4 regions of the Pantoea sp. C1E2 genome follow, and region 1 is predicted to be linked to each of the others. Evidence: riboswitches for the same ligand, from Rfam matches in the RefSeq annotation. Region 1 holds a riboswitch; each other region holds the start of a gene.
The links. A riboswitch is a leader RNA that binds a small molecule or an ion and turns the genes downstream of it on or off. The one in region 1 is predicted to bind thiamine pyrophosphate.

Region 1 (7,183 bases):
ATTAATTATTGGCGTTATTATTAGCGAGGTTCTTATTCGCCGAGCATAGAAACGACGGCGTAGGTAAATAACCCCACGGCAGAACAGGTTACAATAGCGATAAGTACATAAAGACTCAGGCGCAGCAGACTATAGTCCGGCATCGTTACCTCCATTAACAGTGGGCGAATTAGAGTCATCTCACTGCGGTCGGATAGGAGTGACGGTTAAGGTTTATTTGTTAAGCATGAGCATAGCTGTGGATATCCAAAAATGTAAAGTTTGATAAATGCCATATCTTTGGCGCAACTCATGGAATTTAAATCTGATTTATTTGTTTTAATCAGAACTATAAACCAGCTTAACAACATAAAAACAAAGTGTGGCTTTTCCCGCTATTTCATTAACATAGGGGTGGGTTAATTTATTTTCGTTAAAAATAGCTTATTTATCTTTGGTTTAAAATTCCTCTGAAAACTAATTTTTGATTGCGGGTGAATTTCCTCATAAAAACAGAGTGAGTTGAATGGCCTGTGCTACGTTTATAACGTTCATTTCTCTTGTCAAAAGTTCGGCGTATAGATTATTTCCCTGCTCAATTTCGTTGGGCAGCCATTAATGACATGTCTTTCAGTTATAAACGGGACTCACCTCAGGCAGTACGTGGATGTTCGTCTTTGTATTTAAAGAGGATCTGTTAATAACGCGATGTCACCGCCTTGATTTCCGAAACAGGATTTGAGGAGAAAGCGATGAATACTGCTAAATCGGAAAGGTCGTACTATCAGCTTTCTGTCGATGAAACCTTGAGCCAGACAGAGAGTTCAGTTGAAGGTATCTCGGGTAGTGAAGCCACGGCCCGCTTACAAAAATACGGTGAAAATGCCCTGCCGCAAAAACCGGGTAAGCCCGCATGGCTGCGCTTCCTCGCCCATTTTAACGATGTGCTGATTTACGTGTTACTCGCTGCCGCGCTGCTGACGGCGGTGATGGGCCATTGGGTTGATACGCTGGTGATTCTGGGTGTGGCGGTGGTCAACGCGTTGATTGGCCATATCCAGGAGAGCAATGCGGAAAAATCCCTGCAAAGCATACGCAATATGCTCTCCAGCGAAACGGTGGTGATCCGCGCGGGCAAGCACGAAACCCTGCCGACCACCGCGCTGGTGCCGGGGGATGTGGTGGTGATCCGCGCCGGGGATCGTATCCCCGCTGACCTGCGCGTGATCGAAGCCCACAATCTGCGCGTGGAAGAGGCGATACTCACCGGGGAATCCACGGTGGTGGAGAAAACCACCGATGCACTGACGGGAGAACTTCCGTTAGGCGATCGCACCAACTTGCTGTTTTCGGGAACGACGGTCAGTTCCGGTGGTGGTACAGGGTTGGTGGTGGCTACCGGTGGAGATACCGAACTGGGGCACATCAATCAGATGATGTCCGATATCGAAAAACATCGTACGCCGCTGCTGGTACAAATGGACAAGCTAGGTAAAGCCATCTTCCTGATTATTCTGGCGATGATGGCCGCGCTGTTTGTCTTCAGCCTGCTGTTCCGCGACATGCCGGTCTCCGAACTGATGTTGTCGTTGATCAGTCTGGCAGTGGCATCCGTGCCCGAAGGCTTGCCCGCCATTATCTCCATCATCCTCTCCCTCGGCGTGCAGACCATGGCGAAGCAGCAGGCGATCATTCGTAAGCTGCCGACGGTGGAAACGCTGGGCGCGATGACGGTGATCTGCTCGGATAAAACCGGCACCCTGACCATGAATGAGATGACGGTCAAAGCGGTGATCACGGCGGATCATATTTACCGGGTAGACGGAGACAGCTATGAACCGGTCGGCGCCATTCATAAGGCGGATGACGCCGTGCCCGTTACAGTCACTGGCGGGTCCTTGCTCGAACAGTATCTGCGCACCATCGATCTGTGTAATGACAGTCAGCTGATTAAGGATGAGAGCGGCTACTGGAAAATCACCGGTGGGCCGACTGAGGGCGCGCTCAAGGTGCTGGCCGCCAAAGGGCAGTTGCCGGTGGTCACGACCGAGTTACGCAGTAAAATCCCGTTCGATTCTCAATACAAATACATGTCGACGCTGTACCGCATTGGCGATGAAGAGCGTGTGCTGATTACCGGCGCGCCGGATGTGCTGTTCCGACTTTGTCAGCAGCAGCAAACCGAACACGGCCTGCAACCCATCAATATCAGCTGGTGGGAAGGCAAGATTGAAGAGTATGCGCGCGAAGGGCTGCGCATGGTGGCGGCAGCATGGAAACCGGCGTTACCCGGACAAACTGAACTCACCCATCAGGATCTGCAACAGGGCGTGATTCTGCTCGGGATTGCCGGAATGATGGATCCGCCGCGCCCTGAAGCCATCACCGCCATTCGTGACTGCCTGCAGGCTGGCATACGCGTCAAAATGATCACCGGTGACCACCCGCAAACCGCGATGAGCATTGGTCAAATGCTGGGGATTGGCAATGCGGGTTCAGCCATTACCGGGCGCGAACTGGAAGTGATGGACGATCACCAATTAAGCGATGCCGCGCAGGCCTACGACATCTTCGCTCGTACCAGCCCGGAGGATAAATTCCGCCTGGTTCAGGCATTGCAGAGCAGGCAGGAAGTGGTCGGCATGACCGGGGACGGCGTGAACGATGCGCCCGCCCTGAAGCGCGCCGATGTCGGCATTGCGATGGGCATTAAAGGCACCGAAGTCACCAAAGAAGCTGCCGATATGGTGCTTACGGATGACAACTTCGCCACCATTGCCAGCGCGGTGCGGGAAGGGCGCCGGGTTTATGACAACTTGAAAAAAACCATCCTGTTTATCATGCCCACCAACCTGGCGCAGGGGTTGCTGATCATCATCGCGCTGCTGGCGGGTAATCTCATTCCGCTGACGCCTGTATTGATTCTGTGGATGAACATGGCGACGTCGGCCACGCTGTCGTTTGGCCTGGCGTTTGAGGAGGGTGAAAAAAACATTATGCGTCGGCCACCGCGCGATCCCAAACTGCATGTGATGGATGGATTCGCTATCTGGCGCGTGGTGTTTGTTGGTTCAATGATTGCGATAAGCGCGTTTGTGCTGGAAGCCTGGCTGCAGCCGCGTGGCTATTCTCCGGAGTTTATCCGCACCGTTCTGTTGCAGACGCTGGTTACCGCGCAATGGTTCTATATGCTCAACTGCCGTGTGTCAGATGGCTTCTCGCTGAGCAAAGGGCTGCTGATGAACAAAGGTATCTGGATCGTCAGTGCGGTACTGCTGGTGCTGCAATTATTAATCATCTACGCGCCGTTTATGCAGTTGCTGTTCGGCACCACTGGACTGCCATTCCGCTATTGGGTGATCACCTTCATCATCGGATTCGTGATGTTCCTGATTGTTGAGGTTGAGAAACCGCTCACCCGCCGATTCAGAACGGCTTGAGTCTGTTGCCGCCCGTCGCGCTGGTGACAGCGCTGCGGGCGGTGTTTTAGACGATGCATGTTGATTTCGGGCTAAAAGATTGGATTTAAACGTCCCAGGACATTCGCTGTCATCAAGTCACAGAGGAAAATGTCGCACGGGCTCAACAACCTTCATCGGTTTCTTTCTCTTCGGTTTTGTCGCCCTGCACAACGCTGGCATGGTCGCGTTATCCTTCGCTAACTCGATGGTTTTGTTAACAGTGATGCAGCACGGGCAGTAATGAACATTCGCATATTGCGCTGCAGCGACGGTGAATGCCTGACCGTGGTTATACATACTGCCAATAAAAGCCCGTGAATCGATACCGGGTAACTGTTCACATCCTGCGGTATGCAAAAGCAAGCCCCTGCGGGCGTGATCGCATACGTAATACTTCGTTGCCTTGTACATTTTTATTTATCCGTTTGCTGTGTGAGTCAATGGACTCATTAAAGTTTGTCATACTCTATATCTTGTAAATTTGAACATCTCACTACGGCCTGGAACTCAGATTGCCCACCACGGCTAGCCAAAGTAAACGGAACGATTATACGTGTGCCATTTTTTGCTACGTCTTCATTGTGCAACAGAAGAGAACCCAGGGTGATTCTGTTTTTCCCAAACATTTCGGTATGGGCTTTTTCAAGCAGGTCTTTTTCTACGGCAATAACCGCATCACGACTGTGAACGGTCAGACAGGCTATTTCATCATTTTGATTTTCTATGCTTTGCGAATATACCTCATAACCCGACGCAGACAAAATGATCCCCAGGGCACAAAGTGCCCCAACCTTAGCAGATGTTTTCATTTTAAATTCCCTTGAATGTTTCACCAACAGTCTCTGGTCTAACTAATGGAAAATCAAGAGTATTTGTGGTTGGTTTGATGAAATGAATTGATGTGTATTGCAGATATCGCCTGGTCATTATCTGATAATGGACGGGATAAAATCTGAATATTACGTACCACAATAAAATCCTGTGAGATTTATTGAAGCGTAACTCGAACAAATAAACCGGGCATTAAAGCCAAAGTACAACAAATAAACTGGTTAAGGATTTGTTAATGACTAAAATGTTGCAGACTCATGACAATTTTTCGTTGCTGAAGTTGAGGTCAGTAGGTACCAGTTGATAAAAACTCACAGCCTGCTAATTCAGCAGCGCTGTTCACATTGATCAATGAATCACCGTGAAGCTGGAACCGCGGGTAGTGCCTCTGGTTAGATCAAAAGATCAGTGTGTTAAAACGGCAAATGGTTTAACCTTGAAATACTGTCAGCAGTGAATTTGAAGTAACCCCAATAAAATCAGTGTACTGAGTGGACTTTTATTGAGTGACCTTTTGATTGACTGCGACTTGTTCCAGGGGGGGCCCGGTTAGCGGGCTGAGATTCTACCCGTCAGTGTTATACACGCTGACAACGTAGTGACCCTACGAACCTGATCCGGCTAATACCGGCGTAGGGAGCGGAACACAGGGCGACACTGCGTCCTGATCCCATCTTTGTGCTTTGTAGCGGACAGACTCGACTCATCAGGCCCGGCCTGAGAGATTTCGCGCAATCGCAACAGGTGGACCCGCATATGACTGAAGCTGCTTTGATCGACGCTTTGCTAACCTTTCTTCAGCGTCAGGACACAACCGACGACGATTTTAACCGCCTGGCGCTCGCCATATTCGCGTATCAATTCGAACACAATACCCCTTATCGACGCTTCGCTATGCAGCGCGGCCGCACACCTTTTATGGTGAAAAACTGGCGCGCCATTCCGGCGATTCCGATCACTGCGTTTAAGGATCTGACGCTGAGTTGCCATGCCACCGATGACGTCGAAGCGGTGTTTATGACCAGCGGAACCACCGGCACAGTGAAGGGGCGCAGCTATCATCCGACGCTTGATGTCTGGAAATGCTCGATGGCGCAGAATTTCCGCCAGCGCTTTATGGCGGGTGAAGAGCGGATTCGCATGGGCATTTTGTTCCCTGATAATCGGGCACTGCCCAACTCTTCGCTGGCGCATTACCTGACGTTAGCGGTGGAAAAATTTGGCACCGCCGAGAGTGAAGTGCTGCTGGATGACAGCGGTATCGCGATGGATCGCCTTTTCGCTGCGCTTGAGCAGGCGGAAGCGCAGGGCGAACCTTATGCGCTGCTGGGCGCGAGCTACAGCTATGTGCATCTGCTGGACGAGTTGCAGCGCCAGAAACGCCGCTTTGCGCTGCCAGCTGGCAGCCGCATTCTGGATACCGGCGGATTTAAGGGGCAATCACGCGAAATTGGAGCCGAGCAGTTTTATGTCGAACTGAGTGCGGCATTAGGCGTGCCGCGTATGCACTGCATCAACATGTACGGCATGACCGAACTGAGCAGCCAGTTTTATGACGACGGCAACGTGGCCTGTCCCTCGGTGAAATCCGGCCCGCACTGGATCCGCACGCGCGTGGTCAATCCGCTGACGGGCGAAGAGGTGGCGGAAGGTGAGATGGGTGTGCTGGTGCACCATGATCTGGCCCACTTCAATTCAGTATCTGCCTTACTGACCGAGGATGCTGGCCGGGCAGTGGCGGGCGGCTTCCATCTGCTGGGCCGGGTCACCGGAGCGGATGCGAAGGGCTGTTCGCTGGCGATGGAAGAGTTCCTGGCTGCTGCGCAAGGTGCAGTGTGAAAGAGGTCGCGGGTTATTTACCGGGATGTTTATCGCCTAAAGAGGTGCAGTGGCGCACGCTGAGTTTTAGCCATCACGGACAGCACCTGGATGTCGACGTCCCCGAGCTGAATCCGGCACAAATTACACTCCTGAGCGCACATCTGCGCGATCATGCTCGCGCTTATCTCAAGACGCTGAGCGTGGCGAAGATCGTGATGATTATTGATGAGGCCATTGCGCGTTTGCTGGATCGAAGCCATCCGCTGCGCCGCAAGGCCGAAACGCTGCTGCCGATTGTCACCGGTTATGACGCCGGGATGATTCGCCTTGGGCTTACCGGATACCTCAAAACCTTCCGACAGCCGCAGCTCAAGCGCTTTTTAGCCGAAGACTTTAACGATCCGCAACTGCTGGATGACTTCCAACCAAGACCTAATGGCGGATTTGCGCGGGCGTTTGGCCCTGATCTGCTGCTGCATATCTGGGCAGGGAACGTGCCGGGTTTGCCACTGTGGAGCCTGATTTGCGGACTGCTGGTAAAAGCGGGCAGCGTGGGCAAACTGCCCGGCGCTGAACCACTGATGGCGGGCTGGTTCGCGCAACTGCTGGCCGAGATCGATCCTCAACTTGGCGAATGCCTGGCAGTGGTGTGGTGGAAAGGCGGCGAAGCAGAAGCAGAAGCAGAAAAACACTGGTTAACACAGCCTGATGTGGTGATGGCTTATGGTGGCAACGCCGCACTGGACGCTATCAAACAGCAACTGCCGGTCTCCACGCGTTTTCTGCCGCACGGCCATAAAATCAGCGTGGGGCTGGTGGCGCGTTCGGCACTGGATACAAGGCAGGGAGTCGATCTGGCGCAGCGCGTGGCTTATGACGTCATGCGCTATGACCAGGCGGGATGTTACTCACCGCAAATGCTGTTTGTTGAACGCGGCGGACGCATCTCGCCGCAGGAATTCGCGGAGTATATTGCCCATGAACTGCGTGCGCTGGCGCGCAAGTATCCGCGTCGCGTGCTGTCTTCGGCTGAAGTTAATAGCGTGGCGGCCTGGCGCAGCCGTGAAGAGATTCGCGCGTTGCAAGACGAT
Region 2 (7,183 bases), on a different contig from region 1:
CACGAGTGACTGAGCTCTACAAGCAGCTGAATACGCAAGGCGCACGCGCCACGGTACAGGCCCTTGTGACGCAGGCATAAGTGCCTTCACAAATGTGTAGCGCAGATGCAGCGTGCTGATTAGACTGAACCTTTCTCATCGAGCTGGCGTAGGCCAGCCGTAATACGGATATTGCTGCATGTCGATTGCCTATACCATAACCACCAGCGAACCCGTAAATCAGCAGATTTATCGTTATCTGCGCAAAGATATCGTGACCTGCGTCATTCATCCGGGCTCGTTGCTGTCGGAAAAGGAAGTGTCCGCGCGCTTTAACGTGTCGCGCCAGCCAGTCCGCGAAGCCTTTATCAAACTGGCGGAAGCGGGCCTGGTGCAGGTGCTGCCGCAGCGCGGAACATTCGTGCGCAAGATTTCCGCCCAGCGTGTAGCCGACGGCCGTTTTATCCGTGAAGCAGTGGAGATCGCCGTGGTACGCCGCGCCGCGCAGGAGATCAGCCCCGAGGGATTGATGGCGCTGGAGCATAACTTGCAGCTGCAGCGTTTAGCCGCCGATCGTCACGACAGCCAGGCATTTTTAACGCTGGACGATGAGTTTCACCGCTTAATCGCCGAAGGAATTAACTGTTCGCTGGCGTGGGAGACGGTGGAAAACATCAAAGCCACCATGGATCGCGTGCGCTTCCTGACCTTGAGCGAAGTTTCACCGCCAGAGAGTTTGATTCAGCAGCATCAAGACATCTACAACGCGTTAAAAGCACAGGATGTTGAAGAGGCAGAAACTGCGATGCGCCGTCATCTGCAGGAGATGATTTTGACCATTACGCCGATTGCTGAACGCAATAGCGAGTGGTTTGAAGCGCCTTAACATGGTTCTCGCGGACGGGCAGTGCACTGCCCGACCGCGAAATGGCAAGCAAGCCAGGTTTAATTAAGCAATGGTCACATCTTTCGCCAGATAGACATCCTGCACCGCATTAATCAGCTGCACGCCCTCTTTCAGCGACTTCTTAAACGCCTTACGACCCAGAATCAGCCCCATACCGCCCGCACGTTTGTTGATTACTGCAGTACGCACAGATTCGGCAATATCGGTGTCCCCTGCAGACGCCCCACCTGAGTTAATCAATCCGGCACGGCCCATATAGCAGTTCGCCAGCTGGTAGCGCACCAGATCGATCGGATTCTCAGTGGTTAGCTTGCTATACACGCGCTCATCGGTATGACCGAATTTCACCGCTTTATAACCGCCGTTGTTCTCGGCCATCTTCTGCTTCACGATGTCTGCGCCAATGGTGGCTGCCAGATGGTTGGCCTGACCGGTTAAATCGGCGCTGGCATGATAATCCACGCCGTCTTTCTTGAAGCCATCATTGCGCAGATAAGCCCACAGCACAGTCACCATGCCCAGTTCATGGGCACGCTCAAAGGCCGATGAGATCTCTTCAATCTGACGACGTGACTGCTCTGAACCGAAGTAAATCGTCGCGCCCACCGCTACTGCACCCAGATTGAATGCCTGTTCGACGCTGGCGTACAAGGTTTGATCGTACTGAGTGGGATAGCTCAGCGTTTCGTTGTGGTTCAGTTTGACCATAAACGGAATACGGTGCGCATAGCGGCGCGAGACCGAGGCCAGCACGCCATAGGTGGATGCCACGCAGTTACAGCCGGCTTCAATCGCCAGCTCAACGATGTTCTTCGGATCGAAGTAAGCCGGGTTGGCGGCAAAGGAGGCGCCCGCGGAGTGCTCAACGCCCTGATCGACCGGCAGGATTGACAGATAGCCGGTGCCCGCCAGGCGGCCAGTGTTATACAGGGTTTGCATATTACGCAGTACGGCAGGAGAACGATTGTTATCGATCATTACGCGATCGACGAAATCCGCGCCCGGTAAATAAAGGCTGTCCGCTGGAATGGTCATGCAGCGATGTTGAAGAAGAGAATCCGCTTCTTTGCCCAATAACTGTACGATGTCCGTCATGTTGGCTCCTGAATAAATGGCTGGAATGGAACCGGCAATGGCCGATTCGCCCCCAACAGCCTGGACCGAAATGCGCCAGGCTGGCAAATTGCTGACACCATTTTTCAGACGGATACGCAGTAAAAAAATTCTGCCACCTTGCTATGAGCCGCCTTCAGTTTGAGTCCTGTAACGCGGAGGCACGCCTTAATGTCGGTTTTGCCTTACCACCATTGATGGAAATGGTGCACTGGCCCGATGCCTTTACCCACTTCCAGCGAGTCCGCGTGTAGCAAGGCCTGCTGCAGCCAGGCTTTGGCCTCTGTGACTGTGTCAGCCCAGTTATCATGACGCGGGCGCAGTGCAGCCAGCGCAGCTGACAGCGAGCAGCCGGTGCCATGGGTATGGCGCGTATTGATGCGCGGTGCGGTGAAGCGCTGACGCCCTGCACGTGTAATCAGCCAATCCGGGCTTTCGGCATCACTAAGATGGCCACCCTTCATCAGTACCGCTTCACAACCGAGATCCAACAGCGCATCGCCCTGCATCAACATGGTTTTCTCATCCTGCGCCATATCGCGTCCCAGCAATGTTGCCGCTTCGGGCAGATTGGGCGTGATCAGTGACACCTGCGGCAGCAGCAGTTCTCGCACGCTGGCCACCGCATCGGGCGACAGCAGCGGGTCGCCGCTTTTGGCAATCATCACCGTATCCAGCACCACAAACGGCAGGCTGGCGCGTTTCAGCCGCTCGGCCACCACTTCGACAATCGCGGTTTCCGACAGCATGCCAATTTTGGCGGCATCGATACGCACATCGTCCAATACCGAATCCAGCTGCGCGCCGACGAAGTCCGGTTCAATGCGATACACCGACTGCACGCCGCAGGTATTTTGCGCCACCAGCGCGGTGATCACGCTGGTGCCATAAGCGCCCAGTGCGGAGAAAGCTTTGAGATCCGCCTGAATGCCCGCGCCGCCGCTCGGGTCAGTACCAGCAATAGTTAACGCGTTGATGCGTTTCATACGACAACCTCCAGCGTCCATAATTTGTCGAGGAATGCCGCGACAAAACTGCCCGGTCCTTCAACGGCGCGCGCCGCCTGCTCACCCGCCATTGACATCACGCGACAAGCCGCCGCGACATGCTGCAAGCGATCGCCCGGCAAACTGCTGAGCGCCGCCACCACGGCGGAAAGCGCACAGCCGGTGCCGACCACCCGCGTCATCAGCGGGCTGCCGCCTGGAATGGCCAGCGTGCGTTTACCATCGGTGACGTAATCGACTTCACCAGTGACTGCCACCAGCGTGTGGTAATCCTGCGCCAACTGCTGCGCCGCGCTCAGTGCGGCATCGGCCTGATGCACGCTGTCCACGCCGCGTCCGCCCGCAGCCTGATTAGCCAGCGCGAGGATTTCCGAGGCGTTGCCACGAATCGCGGCGGGATGCAGGCTCAACAGCTGCTGGCAGAATTTGGTGCGGAATGAGAGTGCACCAACGGCCACCGGATCGAGCGTCCAGGGCATGCCCGCCTTTTGTGCAGCCTGCACCGCCGTCAGCATCGCATCGCGACGATCGCGGGTTAAGGTGCCGACGTTGATCAACAGCGCATCGGCAAAACCGGCAAACTGCGCAGCTTCTTCGGCATCGATCACCATCGCGGGAGAGGCCTGTAAAGCCAGCAGCACATTGGCGGTAAAGGTTTGCACCACGTCATTGGTCATGCAGTGCACCAGCGGAGACTGCTGCCGTAGCAGTTGCAGGGATTGCGCGAGTTGCGCGGGGGAAAGAAGGTCAGGCTGTGTCATAAAACTCCCAACCGGCGATCAAGAAGGCGAATGCGGTCAGGCATCTGACTTCCCTACGCTGGCATTATCCAGATCAGGTCAGCGGGTGTATCTCAGCCCTGCTTTACAGGGGCACCCCGAGTCATGGCATGGTAAACATGCCGCACACAGAATAAGGCGCGTAAGGGGAATTGTAAATCGTGGTGGTGTGCAGGGCGCGCAAAATGGCACTAAATCAAATGAGTGAAAATAATTTGATATCGTGAATTTAAAAAGGCCTGCCTCGATCAATTTTTATTAATATTCAACCTGCGACTGAATCTGCCAAATTTATTCTGATCATTGAAAAATCGACTAATAAACACGCGCATAAGCATTCATTGATGCACATCAACGCCCCACCCGGCGTGGCAAGGCCTAATCCCCCTCCGGACTTGAAGAGAGTCACTGCCAATCCAATTCCGGAATCGATAATGATCTCAAAATTATTCAGCTTTATTCCGCACGCCCATAAATGGCACGACATTCGTATTTCACGTAAAGGCGCAATTTGCCCTTCCGGCCGCCATTATTTTTCTACCTATGTTGAAGCCCAATGCAAAGGTTGCGGCGAGCATTTGCATAAAATTTATTATCGCGACATTAGCGATGCGGAAGCACGCCGTTGGTTAGGATGAATAACAGGCAAAAAAAAGCCCCGCAACATCCGTTGCAGGGCCTTGGTGTGGCTATAGCAGGAACTTATTCAGCAGGCTGCGTACGGATCAGGTAATCGAACGCGCTGAGTGAGGCTTTCGCGCCTTCGCCGCTGGCGATGATGATCTGCTTGTACGGCACCGTGGTGCAGTCACCCGCCGCGAACACGCCTTTCAGGCTGGTTTCGCATTTGGCGTCGATGATGATCTCGCCCATCTTGTTACGTTCTACCGCGCCTTCAAGGAAGGTGGTGTTCGGCAACAGACCAATCTGCACGAAGATACCGCTCAGCGCGATCTCGTAGCTGGTCTGGTTGTTACGATCGATATAAGCCAGACCGGTGACTTTGCTGCCGTCGCCTTTCACTTCGGTGGTCTGCGCATTAAGAATCACATCCACGTTTTTCAGGCTACGCAGTTTGTCCTGCAGCACTTTGTCAGCGCGCATTTCGCTGGCGAATTCCAGCAGTGTCACGTGCTCAACCAGACCTGCGAGGTCGATAGCCGCTTCAACGCCGGAGTTACCGCCGCCGATCACCGCCGTGCGCTTGCCTTTGAACAGCGGGCCGTCGCAGTGTGGGCAGTAGGTCACGCCTTTGGTGCGATACTGCTCTTCACCCGGCACGCCCATGTTGCGCCAGCGTGCGCCGGTGGCAATGATGATGCTGCGTGATTTCAGCACCGCGCCAGACGCGGTTTCAATCGCGTGCAGACCGCCCTCTTTCGCAGCTGGGATCAGCTTGATGGCGCTCTGAGTGTCGATAACGTCAACATCGTAATCATCGACGTGGGCACGCAGTGAACCGGCCAGCTTAGCGCCTTCGGTTTTCTGTACTGAGATGTAGTTTTCGATGTCCACGGTGTCGAGCACCTGGCCACCAAAACGCTCGCCCATCAGGCCAGTGCGGATACCTTTACGTGCAGAGTAAATCGCTGCCGCTGCGCCCGCTGGGCCGCTGCCGACGATCAGCACTTCATAGGCGTCACGCTTGTTCAGCTCTTCTGCTGCACGCTTCTCTGCGTTGGTGTCCACTTTGCCGACGATTTCCGCCAGGCTCAGACGGCCCTGACCGAACTCTTTACCGTTGAGGAATACGGCTGGAACGCCCATCACATTACGTTCGGTGATCTCGTTCTGGAACATCCCGCCGTCGATAGCGGTGTGGCTGATGCGTGGGTTCAGCACCGCCATCAGGTTCAGCGCCTGTACCACGTCAGGACAGTTGTGGCACGACAGTGAGTAATAGGTTTCGAAATGCAGGTCAGTGTCCAGAGCCACCACTTGCTCCAGCAGGCTCTGCGACTCTTTCGAAGGGTGTCCACCGGTCTGCAGCAGGGCCAGCACCAGTGACGTAAATTCGTGCCCCATTGGCGAGCCGGCGAAACGCGGGCCGTTATTGCTGCCTGGGTTAGTGATCAGGAAAGAGGGTTTACGAACCGGACGATCATTCTCTTCACGGAAGCTGACTTTTTCTGACAAGCTCGCGATATCGGCTAACAGAGAACGGATCTCCGCAGATTTAGCGCCATCATCCAGTGTGGCAATCAACTCAACCGGTTTCGTTAATTTCTCAAGGTAAGCCTTGAGCTGTGTTTTTAAATTGGTATCGAGCATAGTGAGTTCCTGTCATGAAAATCGGGTGCCGTAGCACCCGATTGAGAAAGATCGAATGGCTGGGTGTTGCTTAGATTTTGCCAACCAGGTCCAGAGATGGAGCCAGTGTTGCTTCGCCTTCTTTCCATTTAGCTGGGCACACTTCACCTGGGTGAGAAGCCACATACTGAGCCGCTTTGATTTTACGGATGAGGTCAGATGCGTCACGGCCAATGCCTTCAGCGGTGATTTCGATAGCCTGGATGATGCCCTGTGGGTCAACAATGAAGGTACCGCGATCTGCCAGACCTTCGTCTTCGCGCATGATTTCGAAGTTACGGGTCAGTGCGCCAGTTGGGTCGCCGATCATCGCATATTTGATTTTTGCGATGGTGTCAGAAGAACCGTGCCAGGCTTTGTGGGTAAAGTGCGTGTCAGTAGAAACAGAGTAGATGTCTACGCCCAGTTTCTGCAGCTCTTCGTGATGGTCTGCTACGTCACCCAGTTCAGTCGGGCAAACGAAGGTGAAGTCAGCCGGGTAGAAGAAGAAAACACTCCATTTACCTTCAACGTCTTTCTCGGTTACGTCGATGAATTCGCCGTTTTTGAACGCTGCATTTTTAAATGGTTTGATTTTGGTATTAATGATGGACATAGGTGACCTCCGTTAAAAGATGTGATGCAAGTTACAGTTTTTTCGGGCCAACTTCTAATACGCAGACGTTATCAATCAGATAATCAAAAGCTATCAAAACGCTGATGCCAGATTCCATGCGGCTTGCCGCGGCATTCTACACAGAAAGCCTGATGATTTGACAGGCTTTATCTTTTTCCGTCGGCTACTGTTACCTGGGGTCGCCATTTAACGCGACCGCCCCCAATGGCAAAAGGTACGCATAAATGCGCCCCCTACAAAAATCCTGCTTTGTTGTAGGGTTGCCATTTATGGCGACCGTCACGCGACATCCCTTTTGATATGCTGGAGCCCCTGCTTGGAAATTCGATTATTTGACGAAGCCGACCGCCCTTTTCTGCGCACGCTGTTTCTGGCGTCGCGCCGTCATAACTGGACCTGGCTGGATGGCGATGATTGGGCGCTGGAAGATCTGGATGGCGTGATTTTGGGGGAAACGGTGTTAGTGGCTTTG
Region 3 (7,183 bases), on a different contig from region 1:
CGGCATACTCTCGCGCCAACGCAAAGATCTGCGGTATCGCCACGCTGGCCAGCGCCGACAGCAAGACGCCCACGCTAATCAACGTCAGGTAATGACGATTAAAGGCGAATAGCAGCGCATTGAGCACCGCCATCAGGCAGCAAAACAGGATCAAATTGCGACGATCGCCACGATTGTCCGAACGCTTTGCCATCAGCAAACTGATCACAATCCCGGCGATGGCGTTGATAGTAAAGAACAGGCCGACCCAAAATGGTCGCACCTGCACTTCGCGTGTCAAAAACAGACTGAGCGTGGGTGCCTGCAACGCACCAGCGACACCGGTCATAAACGACACGGCCATAAAAGAGAGATAAACCGGATTAATACGACGCTGGCGCGTTAACAGCGATTTCATGCAGAAATCCCTTTGCGGAGAAATGGGGCTAAGACAAAGAGGGTAGAAGATTTCACAGCAAAACGAAAAAAGCCAGCAGAGAAAACGCTGCTGGCGGTGAAATGCACCCTACTCAGAAAAGGCTCCACGTCGGCGGAACCGCTGGCAGAGCGCCATTCATTGCTGAATGCCTCCCGCTCTTCCATTGCCTGGCAGTATGCCTCTAATATGGGGCAGGAAAAACTGAGCGATTCTGAGAAGGAGTTCCCCTTTTATGTCCTCTGCGCGACTGCAACAGCAGTTCATCCGCCTGTGGCAAAGCTGCCAGGGGCTGGATCAGGAAACCACATTAAGCGAGCTGGCCGAACGACTGCACTGTTCACGACGCCATATGCGCAATCTGTTGAATGCCATGCAGGATGCAGGCTGGCTGATTTGGCAGGCGGAAGCCGGACGTGGCAAACGTTCGGCCCTGAGCTTCAATTACACCGGCCTGGCACTCCAGCAGCAGCGCGCCGAGGACTTGCTGGATCAGGATCGCATCGAGCAGCTGGTACAACTGGTTGGCGATAAGGATCAGGTTCGCCAGATGATCGCTGCCCACCTCGGGCGCAGTTTCCGTCAGGGCAAGCACATCCTGCGCGTGCTCTATTACCGCCCGCTGCCGAATCTGTTGCCCGGTTCCCCCTTGCGCCGTTCTGAAACTCATCTGGCGCGACAAATCTTTAACGGCCTGACGCGGATAAATGAGGAAAAGGGGGAAATCGAAGCGGATATCGCCCATCACTGGCAGCAAACCTCCCCACTCCACTGGCGCTTCTTTTTACGCCCCGCGATTCGCTTCCACCACGGACGTGAACTGGAGATGGAAGATGTTATCGCCTCGCTGGATCGCGTACGTAGTCAGCCGCTGTTCTCGCATATCGACAAACTTCACTCTCCTGCACCCTGGACGCTGGATATTCATCTGACGCAGCCCGATAGCTGGCTGCCTTGGCTGCTGGCCAGCGTCAGCGCGATGATCCTGCCGCGCGAATGGCCGACGCTGCGACATTTTGCCCGTCAGCCCATCGGCACCGGTCCGTACAGCGTGGTACGCAACCAGCAGACGCAGCTGAAAATCGCCGCCTTTGATGACTATTTTGGCTATCGAGCGCTGATTGATGATGTGTCGATTTGGGTGCTGCCGGAAATCAGTGATGAGCTGGTGTACGCGGGCGTAAAGCTGCAGGGCGAGACCGCCGATGAGAAATCCGAAGAGAGTCGTCTGGAAGAAGGCTGCTATTTCCTGCTGTTCGACCAGCGCTCTGAGCGCGGCAAGGAGCCAAATTTTCGCCGCTGGGTGAGCTATCTGTTCAATCCGATTGCCCTGCTTAATCATGCGGGCGTCGGCTATCAGCGCTACTGGTTCCCGGCATACGGATTCTTACCGCGCTGGCACCATCGCCGCGATCTCACTCCAGCTGAAAAGCCTGATGGATTAACCCAACTGACTATCAGCTGGTACAGCCATCATGTTGAGCATGAAGGGATTGCCAACGCCCTGCGCCCACAGCTGGCCGAACAGGGTGTCGAACTGATCACGCGCGAGTTGAGCTACGAAGAGTGGTTTGAAGGTGCAGGAGAAAGTGATATCTGGCTCGGCAGTGTGAACTTCACTCTCCCGCTCGAATACGCACTGTTTGCCCAGCTCTACGAGCTGCCGCTAATGCACCACTGCGTGCCGATTGACTGGCACGCCGATGCCCAGCAATGGCGACAGAAAACCTTGCCGCTAGCCGAATGGAGCAAGCAGTTGGTCAACAGCGACTTTGTTCATCCGCTTTTCCATCACTGGTTACTGCTGGAAGGCCAGCGCAGCATGCGTGGCGTGCGGCTCAATACGCTGGGTTGGTTTGACTTCAAATCGGCCTGGTTTGCGCCTCCTGAGTTGTGATGCTTTCGCACTGTCACAGAAGTGTCTAAAATAGACCGTTCTCAACGGGGTGCCCTGCGTTTTGGGCTGAGATAAACCCGTCGAACCTGATCCGGCTCATACCGGCGTAGGGATTTGAGATGCCCGCTAACTCAGATCCTTTGCGACTCAACTTTATTTTCTCCTCAAGGAGCGCAAAGTGTTAAACAAAGTTCTGCCCGTATTGCTGTTGGTCTCCGCTCCGGTTTTCGCCGCTAAACCTGTCCTGACCGTTTACACCTATGACTCTTTCTCTGCAGAGTGGGGCCCGGGTCCCGCCGTCAAAAAAGCCTTTGAAGCCGAGTGCGGCTGCGAACTGAAGTATGTGGCGCTGGAAGATGGTGTGTCATTGCTCAACCGCGTGCGTATGGAAGGCAAGAACAGCAAAGCCGATGTGGTGCTGGGCCTTGATAACAACCTGGTGCAAGCCGCCGAGAAAACCGGCCTATTTGCGAAAAGTGCAGTCGACACCAGTAAATTGCAACTGCCCGATGACTGGCATAACGACACCTTCGTTCCGTTCGATTACGGCTACTTCGCCTTCGTCTACGATAAAAATAAGCTGAAGAACCCACCGAAAAGCCTGAAAGAACTGGTCGAAAGCCCGGAAAAGTGGCGTGTAATTTATGAAGATCCACGCACCAGCACGCCGGGGCTCGGCCTGCTGCTGTGGATGCAGAAAGTGTATGGCGAGAAAGCGCCTGGCGCCTGGCAGAAGCTGGCGCAGAAGACCGTCACCGTAACGAAAGGCTGGAGCGAAGCCTATGGCCTGTTCCTGAAAGGCGAAGGCGATCTGGTGCTGAGTTACACCACCTCTCCGGCTTATCACATCATTGAAGAGAAGAAAGACAACTACGCCGCTGCGCCGTTCAGTGAAGGTCACTACCTGCAGGTGGAAGTGGCCGCACAGCTCGCCAGCAGCAAGCAGCCCAAGCTCGCACAGCAGTTTATGCAATTCATGGTGTCGCCTGCCTTCCAGCAGACCATTCCAACCGGCAACTGGATGTATCCGGTAATCAAAAGCGATTTGCCTGCGGGTTATCAGTCACTCACCGTGCCGGCGAATGCACTGCAATACAGCTCAGCCGAAGTGGCCGATCATCGCGCTGACTGGATTCGCACCTGGCAGCAAGCTGTTAGCCGTTAATGCCAGCCTGGTTAATTCCTGGAAGTGTCGTTGCGCTGCTATTGTGCGCAGTGGCACTGCTGGCGTTTGGTGCCTTAGTGGTGGTGGCGCCGGTCACTGACTGGCGCGCCCTGCTGTCAGACAGTTACCTCCACCACGTGCTGGCCTTCTCGTTTGAGCAGGCAATGTTGTCTGCACTGCTCTCGGTGCTGCCGTCGATTCTGCTGGCGCGTGCGCTGTATCGTCGCCGCTTTCCGGGACGTACGCTGTTGCTGCGTCTTTGCGCCATGACGCTGGTATTGCCAGTTTTAGTGGCGGTGTTTGGCTTGCTCAGCGTCTATGGTCGCAGTGGCTGGCTGGCGCAACTCTGTAACCTGCTTGGTATTGATTACACCTTCTCGCCCTATGGCTTGCAGGGCATTTTACTGGCGCACGTCTTCTTTAACCTGCCCCTCGCCACTCGCATGCTGCTGCAGGCGCTGGAAAGCATTCCCGGGGAACAGCGCCAGCTAGCCGCCCAGCTGGGTCTGCGCGGCTGGAACCTGTTTCGTTTAGTCGAATGGCCCTGGCTGCGACGCCAGATTCTGCCCACCGCAGCACTGATCTTTATGCTGTGCTTCGCCAGCTTCGCCACGGTGCTGGCTCTGGGCGGTGGACCGCGCGCCACCACGCTGGAACTGGCCATCTACCAGGCGCTGAGTTTTGATTACGATCCCAGCCGTGCAGCATTGCTGGCACTGTTGCAGCTCGGATGCTGTTTGCTGCTGGTGCTGCTCAGCCAACGCTTCAGTAAAGCCATTCCCACTGGCAGCCAAAATATTCGTGGCTGGCGTGATCCGCAGGATTCCTGGCACGCCCGACTCGGCGACACGCTGTTGATTATCTGTGCGCTGATGCTGTTGCTGCCGCCGCTCGCCGCGGTGGTAGTCGATGGCCTGCGCGGTGGCATCACGGGTGCACTTCAGCAATCCGCATTATGGCAAGCAACCTTCACCTCACTGCGCATCGCCATCGGCGCCGGATTGCTGTGCGTGCTGCTGACGATGATGTTGCTGTGGAGCAGTCGTGAGCTGCGTCAGCGTCAGCGCAACGTGGCGGCACAGGCGATGGAACTGAGCGGCATGCTGATTCTGGCGATGCCCGGCATCGTGCTGGCCAGCGGATTTTTCCTGCTGTTCAACGCCACCCTCGGTCTGCCGCAGCGTGCCGATGGCTTAGTGATCTTCACCAATGCGCTGATTGCCATCCCCTATGCGATGAAAGTGCTGGAAAACCCGATGCGCGATATCAGCGCCCGTTACAACCAGCTCTGTGCTTCGCTGGGCATTACGGGAATTAACCGCCTGAAACTGATAGAACTGCGAGCGCTAAAGCGTCCCATCGCACAGGCGCTGGCGTTTGCCTGCGTACTGTCGATTGGCGATTTCGGCGTGGTGGCCCTGTTTGGTAGCGCCGATTTCCGCACGCTGCCGTTCTATCTGTTCCAGCAGATTGGCGCTTATCGCGGCGCAGACGGTGCCGTTACCGCACTGCTACTGTTATTACTTTGCCTGTTACTTTTTACCCTGATGGAAAAACTGCCGGGTCGCCATGCTGACACTGAATAATCTCACCTACCTTTACCAGCATCTGCCAATGCGCTTCCGTTTTGAGGTCCAGGCAGGTGAGCGTCTGGCGATCCTCGGCCCAAGCGGCGCGGGGAAAAGCACCTTGCTCAGCCTGATCGGCGGATTTCTGCCGGTGAGCCAGGGAACCCTGATGATGAATGGCGTCGATCATACGCGCAGCGTGCCGTCGGCGCGGCCGGTGTCGATGCTGTTTCAGGAGAACAATCTGTTCCCGCATCTCACGGCGCAGCAAAATATGGGATTGGGTTTGCATCCGGGCCTGAAACTGACGCGGGAACAGCAGCAACAGCTGGCCGCCATCGCTGAACAAACCGGATTAGCCGAAATGCTGAATCGCTTGCCAGGCGAGCTTTCCGGCGGTCAACGCCAGCGCGTGGCCCTGGCGCGCTGCCTGCTGCGCGATCAGCCAATCCTGCTGTTGGATGAGCCCTTCTCTGCGCTCGATCCGGCGCTACGTGGGGAGATGCTGCAACTGGTGCGTTCGGTGTGCGAAAGCCGCAATATCACGCTACTGATGGTGTCGCACAGCCTGGAAGATGCTCAGCAAATTGCGCCGCGCAGTCTGGTGGTGGTCGATGGTCGGATTTACTGGGATGGCAGCACGGGGAGCTTGATCAGTGGAGAGAGTGAAGCGGCTGCCATCCTTGGCGTGAAAAAGCCTTAAGCGAAGAACACCTTCCACAACAGATGGCGGAAGATGGGCATCATCGGGTGATACTGAATGGCGATAAATGCCGCCACGCCGATAGCCGCCGCCAGCGGAGCCAACCAGCGTAAGCGCGCCTGCGGCAGATATTTCGTCGCCCAGTCAGTTGTTTTGCCACTGCGCCACCAGCGCCACATCAGCCAAAAGCCCATCCACACCAGTAACGCCACCAGCAACAGTAGCCACTTAAAATTGCCGCCTTGCGCGGCCTGTGGCACATCAATCGCCACACCGGCAAGGATGCCCGGCATCAGATAAGCCGGCGGCCAGAGAATACAGCCGATCAGATTGGGCGGCAGGAACTTGCGCACCGGCAACTCCAGCATGCCCGCTGCCAGTGGAATCAACGGACGCGTCGGTCCGACGAAACGCCCCACCAAAATCGTAAACATGCTGTGTTCATGCAGCGCGTGCTCGGTTTTATCCAGCAGGCCCTGATACTTTTTCAGATATTTCCAGCGGTGCAACGGCCCCTGAAACTTCCAGCCGATGCCATACGAGACCCAGTCACCTATCAGGCAACCGGCAAAACCCGCCGCCCAGGCAGGATAAAGACCAATCTGCCCACTGCCCACCAGCGCCCCGAGGCTGGCCATCAATACGGTACCTGGCAACAGCAATCCCACGAACGCCAGCGACTCAAGGAAGGTCACCAGCGCCACGGCCATCAGCGCGTACTCCAGCGATTGCGAAAACAGATGTTGAATCCAGGCTTCCATAACTATCCTCTGCGGAATATAGAGGCTGGATTGTCCGGAGCCAGCGCCAACCCGTCAAGGCAAGAATTGTAGAACGATGTTGACAGAGTGCTGACAATATCGCCACGCGCAGGCACTGTATAAACATCCATGATATACTTCAGGCAATTCATTTCCCGGAGTTCCCGTGACCGAACCGCGCGCAGGTTTTCTGCTTACCCGCCACTGGCGAGATACCCCAACCGGCAGCGAAGTGGTGCTCTGGCTGGCGACTGATGAGGGCCCGCAGCGGCTGGTACTACCGGCGCAAGAGTCTGTGGCTTTCATTCCAGAAGAATTCCGCCAGCAAACCGAAACGCTGATCCGTGACGAGCGGCATACTCGAGTGCAATCACTGGAACTGAAAGATTTCCGTCGTCGTCCAGTGTTTGGTCTCTATTGCCGCAGCAATCGCCAGCTGCAAAACCTGGAAAAGCGCCTGCGAGAGAATGGCATCGCGGTGTATGAAGCCGATATCCGCCCGCCAGAGCGCTATTTGATGGAGCGTTTTATCACTGCGCCGGTGTGGTTCAGCGGCGAGGTGCGCGGCGATAGCGTGGTCAATGCACGTTTGAAACCCCATCCAGATTACCGTCCGCAGCTGAAATGGGTTTCGCTGGATGTTGAAACCACAGAACACGGTGAGCTGTATTGCA
Region 4 (7,183 bases), 300 kb from region 1:
AAGATTGAGTGCTCATGCCGAATGGGCTAGTTGTTGCGTTCTGCAGGTTGAAGCATGCAACATGAGAGATCAGAGATGAGTAATGCACAGAGTGTTGCGGGCCAGCTAATTAACCAGCCCGCAAACGATTATTGCTCCAGCGAGTAGCGCGTCATCGGCGCCACATCCTTGATCAGCCCGTTGGCTTTCATATATTCACCAAACGCCTGATACCGTGCTTTATCAAAGGTCGCGCTGTGCCCATCAAACAGCGGTAATGTCGCTTCCCATGCCTGATGATTGAGTTTGGTGTTCAGCTCAGGATACTGCTTAATAAACGCCTTCCAGGCTTCTTCCGGATGCGCACGCAGCCACACTACACCCGCGTCCAGGCCGCGTAAGAATGCCGGTATACGCTTGTCCTGGGCGGCGGACTTATTGTTCGCCAGAAGGATCAGCTCATCATAAGCGGGCACCCCATAATCTTCGGGTTTGAACACCACCGGTTTCGCGCCCTTATCCTGCAGATCGATTAGCTCGTAGTTGCGGAAAATGGTCATCGCGCCATCGATTTTGTGCGTCAGCAGCGCTGAAGTCGAATCCATGTTCAGGCTGATTAATTTCACCGAATTGATATCCACACCCTGCGATTTCAGCATATTGCGGATTGCCACATCTTCCGATCCTGGCACCGCATAGCCCAGCGTTTTTCCCGCTAAATCTTTGAGTGAATGGATATCGCTGGACACGGTAGTCAACGTATTCAGCGGCTGACCAATCAGCGTGCCGACGCGGATCACCGGAATGTCTTTTTCCACCAGCGTGTAAAGCTGTGGCTGATAACTGATCGCCAGATCGGCCTTACCCGCCGCCAGCAGCAGCGGCACCGACGCCGAATCGGCGGGGGCTATCATCTCGACATCCAGCCCTTCTTTCTTGAAAGCGCCGCTGTACTGCGCGGCAAAAATAGCTGCATGGTTGGGGTTCACAAACCAGTCGAGCAGCAGGCGAACCTTCTGTTCGGCGTGCGCGCTGGTGGTCGCCAGCAGCAGCAATGCGGTAATCGCGGTACGTAGGGTGTTCAAGGGACGTCCTTATGTTGAGTGCCAGAGGAATTTTTTACGCAGCAATGTGACGCCGCCGGACAGCAGCAGAGCCAGCATCAATAACAGCAATAAAGCAGCAAAGCTGGTGGCGGTTTCCAGCCGGGCGTTGGATTGCATCATCAGATAGCCCAGCCCTTCGCTGGCACCCACCCATTCGCCAATCACCACCCCAATCGGAGCCAGCACCACCGCCATCTGCAAGCCGGAAAAGAATTGCGGTAGCGCAGCCGGCCAGCGCACGTGCCAGAAAACCCGCGCACGTGAAGGATTAAGTGTACCCGCCAGCTCCAGCCAGCCGGAGGGCGTGCGGCATAGGCCATCGAACAACGACAGGCACAGCGGGAAGAAGACAATTAACGCTGCGACCACCACTTTGGAGGCGATGCCAAAACCCAGCCACAGCACCAGCAGCGGTGCCAGCGCAAACACAGGGATCGCCTGACTGGCGGTCACCAGCGGAAACAGCACGCGGCGCAAAGTCTGGCTGCCTGCCATCAGCACCGCCAGAATGACGCCCGTCCCGACGCCCAGCAGCAGCGCCAGTACAATCTCTGCCAGTGTATACAGCGCGTGATGCGCTAATAGCTGGCGATGCAGCCATAGTGCTTCCATCACCGCCAGCGGCGAAGGTAATAAAAAGTCAGGCACGCCGTGGTGCCGCGCCAGCAGCCAGCCGCCCAGCAGCACTGCGATCAGATAGATCGCGCTAAACAGTTTTTTCATCTTGATTCAGTCGTGAGAAGAGTTCGCCCTGAGCCTGTAACAGGCCGGGATCGTCAAGGGATCGAGGGGCGTCACCAACAGGGACTGGCCAGGCTTCAACCGTCAACGGCTGGTCGTGTAACAGCACGATGTCGTCGGCCATACGACAGGCTTCCAGCGGATCGTGCGTAACCAGCAGCACCGTTTTGCCCTTAAGAAGCGTGGCGGTCAGGGTTTGCAGGCTGAGTTTAGTCATCACATCCAGCGTGGCGAAAGGCTCATCCATCAGCACGACTTCGCGTTGGGCATACAGCGTACGTGCCAGTGCCACACGCTGACGCATCCCGCCGGAAAGTTTATCCGGTGAGGCTTGCGCCACCTCACCTAGCTTCACCTGCTCCAGTAGCGACATTGCGCGCGAGCGATCGGGTTTTTCACCGTTGAGACGCGCCGCAAGCATCACGTTTTCCAACACCGTCAGCCAGGGATACAACAGATCCTGTTGCCCCATCCACGCCACTTTGCCCGGTAAGCCGCTAATTTCGCCCTGTTGCGGCTGCAACAACCCCGCCACCAGCAGCAATAAGGTGCTTTTCCCAATGCCGCTGCGGCCTAGCAGCACAGTGGTTTTACCGCCGCGCAGTTGCAGATTGAATTGCTGGCACAGCGCCTGTTCGCCCCAGCTAAAGGTGATGTCCTTAAAACAGATCGGAGTCATGGTCGTCGTGCCGCCAGCATCGCCAGTCGGGTAAATCCTCGTTCTGTTAGCACCGAGGCTGCCTGCGCCGCGCGAATTCCACTGGCACACACCAGCACGATGCGCCGATCTTGCGGCGGCTGCCAATCGGCTATCGCCTGCGGCAGAATACGTTCGACGTTGTTCGCTACGCTGACGGGCGCTTCTTCCTCACCGCGTAATTCGACAATGCAATCGTCGGCTGTCAGTAGTGGCTCATCGATAAAGGGCACGATGTTCTCAGGTTCTTCTGCGCCGTCGAAACGGAACGCGCGAATATGCCAGTTAATGAAGTCACAGTTGATGACGCTGCCCAGTGGCGAAGGCTGCAGGCTCAGCAGCACGCTTAACGCCATCTGTGCCTGCATTGCGCCCAGCGTGGCCACCGCCGGCCCCATTACGCCCGCGGTGTTGCAGTTGGCTGCTGAGGTGGGTAAGCGCGGAAACAGCGCCCGATAGCTGGGCGCGATGCCGCAGAAGCCACCGACGTAGCCCTGGCGACCCAACACCGAGGCACTGATCAAGGGAATCTGCGCTGCCAGACAGGCGTCGGAAAGTTGATAGGTCACCGCGAAGTTATCAGCGGCATCGACCACCAGATCGATATCCGTGAGAAGGTGCGGCAGATCGCTGGCGCCAATAGCCCGTGGCACCACCTCTATCTGCACCTCGGGATTACGATGCAACAGCGCCTGTTGCGCCCGTGCTGCCTTGCTGTGACCGATGTCCTGCATCGTAAATAGCGTCTGGCGATGAAGGTTGTGCAGGGCCACTTCATCGTCGTCACACAGGCGGATAAAACCGACGCCTGCGCCAACCAATTGCGGCAACAACGTGGCACCCAATCCGCCCGCCCCCACCACTAATACGCGCGCATCCGTTAGTTTTTGCTGACCTGCTGTGCCGATTTCCGGCAGCATCATCTGCCGTTGATAGCGATCCATGGTGGCTCCTTAACTCAGACTCGCCAGACCAAAGATCGGTGTAGAAGCCGCCGCCATATCGCGCTTCTCCATCAATCCGGCACTGCGTGCGGCCTGTCCCGCTTCTATCGCCAGACGGAAACCGTTCGCCATGCCAACCGGATCGCCGGCTTTCGCCACGGCAGTATTGAGCAGGATGCCATCGAAGCCCATTTCCATCGCCTGCGCGGCCTGCGATGGCGCACCGATACCGGCATCAATAATCAGCGGGATATCGCTGAACCACGCCCGCATCGCGCGCAATCCTTCGATATTGCGCAGACCCTGCCCGGAACCGATGGGTGCGCCCCACGGCATCAGCAGTTCGCAACCGGCTTCCAGCAGCTTCTCACCGACGATCAAATCTTCGGTGGTGTACGGGAAGACCTGAAAACCGTCCGCACACAGGATGCGTGCCGCTTCAACCAGCGCAAAAGGATCCGGCTGGAGCGTGTCGGCATGACCGATTACTTCTAGTTTGATCCACGAGGTATTGAACAGCTCACGTGCCATCTGCGCGGTGGTCACCGCTTCTTTCACCGTGTGACAACCCGCGGTATTCGGCAGCACGCGAATGTCCAGACCGGTCAGCAGTTCGCGAAAAGCCGCACCCGCCGCGCCTTCACGACGCAAACTGACGGTGATGATGTCCGTGCCGGAGGCGGCAATCGCCTGTTGCAGAATCGCCGGTGACGGATAGCCCGCGGTGCCGAGTAGAAAACGTGACTGGGGAGCGAAATCGTAAAACATGGTTCAACCTCCCTGCATCGGGGACAAGACTTCCAGCTGGCAGCCCTCTTCGAGTCGCTGGCTGCTGTACTGACTTTTGGGCACAAAGTTGCCGTTGAAAGCGCTGGCGACGCAGGCGGCATCAATTTGCTGTTCGATCAGCAATTCGCTGAGCGTGCTGGCCTCGGTGCGGATCGCTCGGCCGTTAAGCTGAATGTTCATAGGATTGTTCCCCGAAAAGGCGCTGCATCAACTGTTCTGCCATCATTGGCGCCAGCAGAAAACCGTGGCGATACATGCCATTAAGATAGAAGGTGTCGTTTTGATAGTGGATTTCCGGCAGGTTGGCCGGATAGGCAGGACGTAAACCGCTGCCGCTTTCCACCACGCGGGCTTCGGCAAGGGCAGGATGGATGGCGTAAGCCGCGCTGAGCAGTTCCATCATGGCGCGCGCGCTAATCGGGCTGGCATCGTCACTTTCCACCATGGTGGCACCGAGCATGAAATGGCCGTTACGGCGCGGCACCAGATAGCACGGAAAGCGCGGATGCAGCAGGCGAATTGGACGCGAGAACTGCACCTCATCGCTGTGCAGAATCACCATTTCACCACGCACCGCCCGCAGACGCGGAAGATCGGTTTTGGCATGCATGCCACGGCAATCAATCACCCGCCCCGAAGGTTGTTTTGCATCAAAACGCACGCCGCGCTGTAACAGCTTTTCGCGCATTTCGGTGAGCGCCAGGCGCGGGTCAAGATGTGCTTCCCCGGCAAAAAACAGGCCGCGCGCAAAACGCCCGGCCAGCAACGGTTCAATGTCACCGGGATCGACCCATTGGTGCTGTTCGGTCATGCGTGCGAAGCGAGTCAGTTCCTGGCTGTCGCGCGGTGGCGCCACCACCAGCGTTCCCTGATGCGCCACGCTGCTGACGCGCTGTTGCCACCAACCAGCGGCGTGTTGCCCGAGAGAGATCACTTCCTGGGGTGCACTTTCAGATTCGCACCAGGGTGCGAGCATGCCGCCAGCAAACCAGGAGGCGGGCTGGCGGGAATCGTCGCCAATGACGTCGACGTCTTCGCCGCGTTCAGCCAGCAGCGTTGCCACGCAGAGGCCTGCCACGCCGCAGCCTAATACTGTCCAGCGACTCACAGCAGGTTATCCAGGATATAAAGGGAATTCACATCGGCCTCTCAGTGTTGACTGAGACCCGCAGATACAGGAGGAGGGAAAGGGCGCGAGCGATCCTCTGCGCCAGACAACACCGGAGCGGTGCTGTCAGTCTTCCTACGCCAGTATCAACTGGGTCAGGTTCAAAGGGTCGCTAAGCCGCGCATTGCGCTTTTAGCCTCTCAGTCTCTTTGGCGAGACTCCCCCGACGCGTCTATTTGTATTGCAGGTGCAGGTCGCCGTCAAGCACGGATTGCCGAAGACAGCCGTCACGTCATCGCATAGCATTTATCGCTACGTGCACGTTCTGGATCGAAAACGTAACATATGGTATACAAAGGCATTATTGCTACTTTTCAAGCGCAAAGAAATTACAGGTGATGTTGGACTCATTATGAAAAATATTAGAATTGCCTTTATTAAAGCCGGTTGGCACAAAGAGATCGTGCACAATGCTTTGGTGGGTTTTGAGCAAGAATTAAAAGCACAGAATGTTGAAGCGGAATTAAAAGTGCTGGAAGTGCCGGGCGCATTTGAAATGCCGCTGCTGGCAAAACGCCTAGCGGAAACCGGCAAATACGACGCGATCGTTGCGGCTGCGCTGGTGGTGGATGGCGGTATCTATCGCCACGATTTCGTTGCTGCAGCAGTCGTTGATGGCCTGATGAACGTTCAGCTGACCACCAATGTTCCGGTGTTCTCCGTTTCGCTGACGCCACACAATTTCCAGCCGGTCGATGTGCTGGAAAACTTCTATACCGAACACTTTATTAAGAAAGGCAAAGAAGCCGCGCGTGCTGCGCTGGCCATTCATAATTTGTCGATCGATTAATTCTCTCTCAGGAACACTTCATTATTCGCAGTGAAGTGTTCTTGCTCTCAATAATACCTCCCTGCCCTTAAGAACAATATGTTCTACGCTATTTCGAAAATCGCATAAGCCACTTTCACTGCTCTCCTCTGCAACTTCAACTTACGTAAATTTTTGTCGTAAACAGCAAAAGGTGTACAAAAACACTTCACATTCATAGCATTCACTATAATGTATAGCACAGGCTATACTTCTCAGGGGATGACTATGTTGACCAGGCACGTTGTATCGGTTGTGATGCTTACGCTCGCGATGAGCACTTCGGCATTTGCTGCCGACAAACTCAAAGTGGTCACCACTTTCACGGTGATCGCAGACATGGCAAAAAACGTCGCGGGTGATGCCGCCGAAGTGACGTCTATTACCAAGCCCGGCGCAGAGATCCACGAATACCAACCTACCCCAGGCGATATCCGTCGCGCACAGGGCGCCGATCTGATCCTGGTAAACGGTTTTAATCTGGAGCAGTGGTTTAGCCGCTTTTACCAGCGCTTGAAAGGCGTGCCTGAAGTCACGGTGACCGAAGGCATTGAACCCTTAGGCATCACCGAAGGCCCTTACAACGGTAAACCCAACCCGCATGCCTGGATGTCACCAGACAATGCGCTGATTTACGTCGATAACATCCGCAAAGCACTGCAAAAATACGATCCCGCCAATGCCGCCGTTTACCAGGCCAATGCCGATCGCTATAAAGCGCAAATCCAGCAGACTCTGGCACCGATGCGCGCCGGGATCGAAAAATTGCCTGAAAACCAGCGCTGGCTGGTGACCAGTGAGGGCGCGTTTTCCTATCTGGCGCGTGATTTAGGTCTGAAAGAACTTTATCTGTGGCCGATCAATGCCGATCAGCAGGGCACGCCGCAACAGGTGCGCAAAGTGATCGATGCGGTCAGAACTCAAAACATTCCGACCATCTTTAGCGAAAGC

Region 2: another riboswitch for thiamine pyrophosphate. It lies ahead of thiM (hydroxyethylthiazole kinase); the one in region 1 lies ahead of ACXI0A_RS24940 (LuxE/PaaK family acyltransferase).
Region 3: another riboswitch for thiamine pyrophosphate. It lies ahead of thiB (thiamine ABC transporter substrate binding subunit); the one in region 1 lies ahead of ACXI0A_RS24940 (LuxE/PaaK family acyltransferase).
Region 4: another riboswitch for thiamine pyrophosphate. It lies ahead of ACXI0A_RS23520 (FAD-dependent oxidoreductase); the one in region 1 lies ahead of ACXI0A_RS24940 (LuxE/PaaK family acyltransferase).

What each region holds. Positions count from the first base shown of each region.
Region 1 covers NZ_JBSZHT010000004.1:729,246-736,428, forward strand. Annotated here, with positions in the region: gene ACXI0A_RS24925 (HAD-IC family P-type ATPase) at 732-3,419, shown strand; gene ACXI0A_RS24930 (hypothetical protein) at 3,537-3,851, opposite strand; gene ACXI0A_RS24935 (hypothetical protein) at 3,890-4,249, opposite strand; TPP riboswitch at 4,799-4,928, shown strand; gene ACXI0A_RS24940 (LuxE/PaaK family acyltransferase) at 5,028-6,110, shown strand; gene ACXI0A_RS24945 (acyl-CoA reductase) at 6,107-7,183, shown strand, end outside.
Region 2 covers NZ_JBSZHT010000002.1:3,093,219-3,100,401, forward strand. Annotated here, with positions in the region: gene ACXI0A_RS14835 (mannitol dehydrogenase family protein) at 1-80, shown strand, start outside; gene ACXI0A_RS14840 (FCD domain-containing protein) at 179-865, shown strand; gene fbaB (class I fructose-bisphosphate aldolase) at 929-1,981, opposite strand; gene thiD (bifunctional hydroxymethylpyrimidine kinase/phosphomethylpyrimidine kinase) at 2,185-2,985, opposite strand; gene thiM (hydroxyethylthiazole kinase) at 2,982-3,767, opposite strand; TPP riboswitch at 3,801-3,896, opposite strand; gene ACXI0A_RS14860 (hypothetical protein) at 4,220-4,423, shown strand; gene ahpF (alkyl hydroperoxide reductase subunit F) at 4,488-6,056, opposite strand; gene ahpC (alkyl hydroperoxide reductase subunit C) at 6,127-6,690, opposite strand; gene ACXI0A_RS14875 (GNAT family N-acetyltransferase) at 7,028-7,183, shown strand, end outside.
Region 3 covers NZ_JBSZHT010000002.1:993,978-1,001,160, reverse strand. Annotated here, with positions in the region: gene ACXI0A_RS04790 (MFS transporter) at 1-397, opposite strand, end outside; gene sgrR (HTH-type transcriptional regulator SgrR) at 651-2,312, shown strand; TPP riboswitch at 2,348-2,443, shown strand; gene thiB (thiamine ABC transporter substrate binding subunit) at 2,491-3,477, shown strand; gene thiP (thiamine/thiamine pyrophosphate ABC transporter permease ThiP) at 3,477-5,063, shown strand; gene thiQ (thiamine ABC transporter ATP-binding protein ThiQ) at 5,047-5,748, shown strand; gene ACXI0A_RS04765 (DedA family protein) at 5,745-6,509, opposite strand; gene polB (DNA polymerase II) at 6,676-7,183, shown strand, end outside.
Region 4 covers NZ_JBSZHT010000004.1:424,974-432,156, forward strand. Annotated here, with positions in the region: gene ACXI0A_RS23490 (ABC transporter substrate-binding protein) at 129-1,064, opposite strand; gene ACXI0A_RS23495 (ABC transporter permease subunit) at 1,074-1,808, opposite strand; gene ACXI0A_RS23500 (ATP-binding cassette domain-containing protein) at 1,792-2,505, opposite strand; gene ACXI0A_RS23505 (ThiF family adenylyltransferase) at 2,502-3,467, opposite strand; gene ACXI0A_RS23510 (thiazole synthase) at 3,477-4,235, opposite strand; gene thiS (sulfur carrier protein ThiS) at 4,239-4,436, opposite strand; gene ACXI0A_RS23520 (FAD-dependent oxidoreductase) at 4,420-5,364, opposite strand; TPP riboswitch at 5,480-5,599, opposite strand; gene ACXI0A_RS23525 (6,7-dimethyl-8-ribityllumazine synthase) at 5,777-6,214, shown strand; gene ACXI0A_RS23530 (metal ABC transporter solute-binding protein, Zn/Mn family) at 6,491-7,183, shown strand, end outside.